2 linked regions of the Alkalihalophilus pseudofirmus genome follow. Each later gene encodes a partner of the first gene's protein in a complex. Links are inferred from orthologs where the notes say so. Each region holds a gene or a part of one and is shown on either strand. Other genes may lie near its edges.

Region 1 (2,793 bases):
ATGTTTGCAGTATCAATAAAAAATTTCATGCTCATCACCTCAAGGAAAAAGTATATGCGCTCTATGTAAACGCTATTAGAATTACTTATCTGACTTGTAATCGCTTACTGATTATAGTAAAAAAATATCGAGTGATATATCGAGTAATACAACCGTTATTAGTTTAATAAAAATTTGACAGGTTTTGACGAAATTAGTCTTTAAAATGACGTTAAAAGCAGCTCAAGTGAACTGCTTTTAACGACTGAACCTATTTATTATGCTTTGTTTGAAGAACCAAACTCACGCATTTTGCCTTGAACTGTTTCTTTAATTGCTTCACGAGCTGGTCCTAAGAATTTACGTGGATCGTACTCGTTTGGCTTAGCAGCTAGTGTTTCACGAACCGCTTTAGCAGAAGCAATTTGGCTTTCTGTATTTACATTGATTTTAGCATGTCCAAATTCAATTGCTTTTTGAACATCTTTTGTTGGGATACCTGTTCCGCCGTGAAGTACAAGCGGAATACCAACTAAACCATCGATTTCTTTCATGTGATCGAAACCAAGGTTTGGCTCACCTTTATAAGGGCCGTGTACTGAACCTAGTGCTGGTGCAAAGCAGTCAACACCTGTTGCTTCAACTAGCTCTTTACACTCAGATGGAATCGCATATGCTGCTTCAGCATCATCAACGATTAGGTCATCTTCTTGTCCACCAATGCGGCCAAGCTCAGCTTCAACAGAAACTCCAAGAGCATGTGCAACATCAACTACACGCTTAGTAAGCGCGATGTTTTCTTCTAGTGGATAGTGAGAGCCATCAATCATTACAGATGTGAATCCTGCATGGATCGCCTCAACACATTTTTCAAAGCTTGAACCGTGATCTAAGTGAATCGCTACAGGAACTGTCACATTGTACTCTTCCATAAGTGATTCAACCATTTTCACAACAGTCTTGAAGCCGCCCATGTAACGTGCAGCACCTTCTGATACACCACAGATTACTGGAGAGTTCTCTTCTTGTGCAGCTTGCAGGATCGCTTGAGTGAACTCAAGGTTGTTTAAGTTAAATTGGCCAACAGCGTAGCCTTCCGCCTTTGCTTTATTAAGCATGTCTTTCATTGAAACTAAAGGCATCGTACATCCTCCTTTATGTGTGAGCATTCATAGATATCTGTGTCCGTCTAAGCGAGCATACTACACCATATCCATTATCAAGATTCCCGAATACAACAATTACTATCCAATTGAGCATGCACCCAATCGGGTATGTATATGAGATCTTGTTTTTTCCGCTCGTTTAGTTTGAACGTGTTCATTATAGCATACTCACCAGGAATTACACCCTTTTGCAAAGGAGAATCGACAAGTTTTTATAAGTAAACGCTTCCTTTTATATAGAACTCTTTTATGAGGTAACTAAGTGGTCTTTAATCACTTTTCTCACATCATCAATATCGAATGGTTTGGCAAAATGAGTAATCGCTCCAAGCTGCATCGCTTCATTAATTAAATTCAGCTCACCGTATGCTGTCATCATGATCACTTGTACTTCCTCATGCTTTTCTTTAATACGGCGAAGAATCTCAAGCCCGTCCATGCCAGGGATCTTCATATCAAGCAGCACTAGATCAGGTGACTCTTCTTCTACTACTTTTAGTGCTTGCACCCCATTTGCCGCTTGGTACAATTGGTACCCATCCTTTTGAAGGATCTCACTTAATAACACACGAATGCCATACTGATCATCTACAACTAATACTTTATGCATACCCTGCCTCCTTAATTGTTATGTCCTCACGTCCGGACCGCCACAATAAAAGGACTCATTCTACCCAAAATGAGTCTCTCGTTTCTCTTATCTTACAATAAGTTCGGCTGCCTGTGCCTTAATTCCTGCAAAAGAGCTAACATCTTACAAAATATTATCCGACAAGATCCTCGAACCATGTCGATTTAAGCGTTTTGATTCAAGCTTTTTTTCTCTTTCCTCATTGATTGGGGTACGCTATAATGCACGTAGACTTTAATGAGAAAAAGGAGTAACCAAGATGATCCCTATTTTCACTACTCAATTAATGGGCCGAGTTAAGGCGGTTCGTGAAAAAGAAGAAGAATTTGAAGATGCTGCCCGCCTTTTAGCGCAAGCTTTAGTTGGCGAAGGTACTATATATGTATACGGATGCCGTGAACTTCGCGGTGTTACAGCAGAAGCAGAGTACGGCACAGACCGTGATGAAAGGATTAAGCCGCTTACTCAAGATAACTTAAGCGAGCTTACACCGGCTGACCGCGTTTTACTTTTCGCCCCTTTTACAAATGACGGTGAAGCATGCCGAATGGCGACAAAGCTTCATATCCAGGGCGTTCCATTTGCCTCTGTCTCTAATTTTCATGACGAGCAAGACGCATCTTTCTCTCTAGCTGATCTTCATATTGATTTTGAAAGTGATATCGGCTTAGTCCCTGATGAAGAAGGTAACCGCAGCGGCTACCCTACTTCAATTATCGGACTTTACACGTACTTCTGTATCATGCTTACAGTTAAGGAGATTATGAGCGAGTATTAAAAAGGTTCGTGCCGTTAGTGGTGAGGTGCGAAGGTGCGATTGCGTCAGTTGAGGCGGTTATTGCGTCGGTTCTCGGTTCGATTGCGCCGGTTCGCTCTGGGTATGCGCCGCTTCCCGCTGTTATTGCGCGGGTTGACTATTAATGCATCACTCTGGCTCGTAATTGCGTCAATTCAATTATGAATTGCGTCGCTTCAGCCGATGATTGCGCCGGTTGCACAATGATGCATAACCCAAAA
Region 2 (3,006 bases), 3.1 Mb from region 1 along the record:
ATTCTATATATGATCTCCCATATCGCGATGAGAGCGATAAAGAAGAGTAGCCTTCTGACTATTGTAGTCATCTCCCATTTCCTCCTTCATAACTTTTTCGATTTCTCCAGCTAATTGATCGTTGATTTTCTCTTCAAGTTCTGCAAACTCTTTTGAAGACGGCTTTCTTGGACGTGGGAGATTCACATCAAAAACATTAATAATACCACCAGGGCGAGTGCCCATCAATACGATACGGTCAGATAATAAGATTGATTCACGGATATTATGAGTGACAAAAAGAATGGTTTTTCTTGTTTGTTCCCATATATATTGAACTTCTTTATGAAGCATTGATCGTGTTTGTTCATCTAATGCGCCGAATGGTTCATCCATTAAAAGAACATCTGGGTCCATAGCAAGAGCTCTGGCTATGGCTACACGCTGCTTCATTCCTCCTGATAGTTCATGTGGGTAGGAGTCGATAAATTTACTTAAATGAACCAGCTTTAAATATTGAATAGCGCGCTCTCTAGCTTCTTGTTTGCTGTATTGTTTTTTAAGGGCAAATGTGACATTCTCAATCACGCTTAGCCAAGGCATTAATGCAGCTTCTTGGAAGACGACCCCGCGGTCTGCTCCTGGTCCTGCTACAGGCTTATTTCCGACTGAAACAGTTCCTTTTGATGCTTGATCAAGACCAGCAACAATATTTAATAAGGTTGATTTTCCGCAGCCTGATGGCCCGAGCAATGAAACAAACTCACCTGATTTTACTTCTAAATCTATCTCTTCAAATACCGTGTAAGCGGTATTGTCTTGTTTGTTATCGAATGTTTTACCGACACTCTTAATTGATACACCAGCCATTGGTTGCTCCTTTCTAAAATGCTAATATTTTATAAATCATATCAACTTAGTAGGTTTTAGTTGTTCTTAGTATATGTAGAGTTTAGGGAAGTGTCAATCGTTTTTTGAAAACTAAATAAATCTAATGTGGTAAAAGAAATGTGTTGATTTTTAGTTCAATTTCCATCATTCTATAACTTTGTGGTAAACTAAGCGTTGTAATCTACTTGAAGTGATTAAGCAATTTGATACAAATTGATATATTTTACCGTTTTATCTTAATGGATAACGATAATTATAGAAGACGGGGAGAGCCAAGATGACTAAACAATGGGAATTAATAGATGCACTACGTCATACTCGTCATGATTGGCTGAATGTTATTCAACTAATAAAGGGGAATTTAGCTTTAAAGCGCTATGATCGAATTGAACAGATTATTGAGGAAGTAACTGCCCAATCTTTAAATGAAAGTAAATTATCGGTCATGGGTACACCGGATGTAGCGGCATTTTTGCTCACATACAACTGGGAGTGCACTAAAATGAAGATTGATGTTGATGTAATCGGTGAAATTCAATCCCTTAAAGCCAATGAAGACAAGCTGTACAGAACCTGTCAAACCATCATTAATCAAATGGCAGAATTAAGTTCTAGTAGTTCTGAAAACCACCTTCTTATAACATTTTTATTTACACATACTGAAGAAGAGTCGGGAAATCACAACAACTGTCAACTGACATTCGACTATCAAGGAATATTACAAATGAATAAAGAAGAATGGCACCAAATTTTAAAGAGTTTGGAGCTTGAAGTGGATGTTAAAGTCGATCTGATCGAATGGAATGAACATGAATGTGTTCTCCAAACAACGTTCACAATAAATTGAGGTGAAAATACATGTTTGTAGATAAGGTTAAGGTTTATGTAAAAGGCGGTGACGGTGGTAATGGAATGGTTGCTTACCGCCGAGAAAAGTATGTACCAGACGGAGGCCCTGCTGGTGGAGATGGGGGAAAAGGAGCAAGCGTTGTTTTTGAAGTAGAAGAAGGCTTGCGTACATTAATGGATTTCCGCTATCAAAGACATTTTAAGGCGCCGCGCGGGGAGCATGGACGCTCTAAAAGCCAGCACGGTAAAAATTCGCCAGATATGGTCGTTAAAGTTCCACCTGGTACAACGGTACTAGATGATCAGACAGGGCAGGTTATTGCGGACTTAACAGAGCACGGTCAACGCGCAGTTATTGCAAAAGGAGGCCGCGGGGGACGTGGGAATACTCGATTTGCAACACCTGTAAATCCAGCACCTGAAATTGCTGAAAATGGTGAACCAGGTCAAGAGCGTGATGTGGTGCTTGAGTTGAAAGTGTTAGCTGATGTTGGATTAGTTGGATTCCCAAGCGTTGGTAAATCAACATTATTATCCGTTGTTTCTGCAGCTAAACCTAAAATTGCTGATTATCACTTTACGACAATTACTCCTAACCTAGGAGTTGTAGAAACCGAAGATCACCGTAGTTTTGTTATGGCAGATCTGCCTGGATTGATTGAAGGAGCTCACCAAGGAGTTGGGTTAGGTCATCAATTCTTGCGTCATATTGAACGTACGAGAGTCATTGTTCATATGATTGATATGTCTGCTCTTGAAGGCAGAGATCCTTATGAAGATTATTTAAAGATTAACGAAGAACTAAAACAATACAACATGCGTCTTCTTGAACGTCCGCAGCTTATTGTGGCTAATAAAATGGACATGCCTGATTCAGAAGAAAATCTTAAGAACTTTAAAGAAAAAATGGAAGACGATGTAGAAATCTTCCCTATTTCAACGGTCACAAGACAAGGGCTTCGTGACTTACTTCTTACAATTGCTGACAAAATTGAAACGACTCCTGAGTTCCCTCTTTACGATGAAGAAGAGAAAGAGTCAACTCGTGTGGTTTATAAGCATGAGAAAAAAGAGCTGCCATTTGTTATCAGCCGTGATGATAGTGGAACGTTTGTTATCAGCGGAGCTGAAATTGAACGCTTAACGAAAATGACCGACTTCACTCATGATGAATCCATTCGCCGTTTCTCAAGAACTCTTCGTCATATGGGTGTTGATGATGCATTGCGCGAACGCGGAGCAAAAGATGGCGATCTTGTTCGTCTGCTCAAGTTTGAATTCGAATTT

What was found. The genes of interacting proteins can lie anywhere in the genome.
Region 2: the proteins of PQ478_RS20240 (region 1) and PQ478_RS03990 are in contact, whole or in part, in a solved structure (PDB 1F51), measured with the Bacillus subtilis proteins. The link is inferred for Alkalihalophilus pseudofirmus from one-to-one orthologs.

The regions. Positions count from the first base shown.
Region 1 is NZ_CP117835.1:3,882,579-3,885,371, forward strand. Bases 75-2,793 are described here. They hold PQ478_RS20240 (response regulator), read right to left. Parts: upstream 1,756-2,793; coding sequence 1,393-1,755; downstream 75-1,392. Other genes in these bases: PQ478_RS20235 (class II fructose-bisphosphate aldolase), read right to left, coding at 258-1,121; PQ478_RS20245 (DUF2529 domain-containing protein), read left to right, coding at 2,036-2,554. Also shown: fsa (fructose-6-phosphate aldolase), read right to left, coding at 1-29. UniProt on the Bacillus subtilis protein: Key element in the phosphorelay regulating sporulation initiation. Phosphorylation of spo0B during sporulation initiation.
Region 2 is NZ_CP117835.1:776,115-779,120, forward strand. The notes cover bases 1-2,932. They hold PQ478_RS03990 (sporulation initiation phosphotransferase B), read left to right. Parts: upstream 1-1,147; coding sequence 1,148-1,717; downstream 1,718-2,932. Other genes in these bases: PQ478_RS03980 (ABC transporter permease), read right to left, coding at 1-71; PQ478_RS03985 (ABC transporter ATP-binding protein), read right to left, coding at 4-849; obgE (GTPase ObgE), read left to right, coding at 1,729-2,932. In the rest of the region: more of obgE, read left to right, coding at 2,933-3,006. UniProt on the Bacillus subtilis protein: Key element in the phosphorelay regulating sporulation initiation. Acts on spo0A. Mediates reversible phosphoryl transfer from spo0F to spo0A.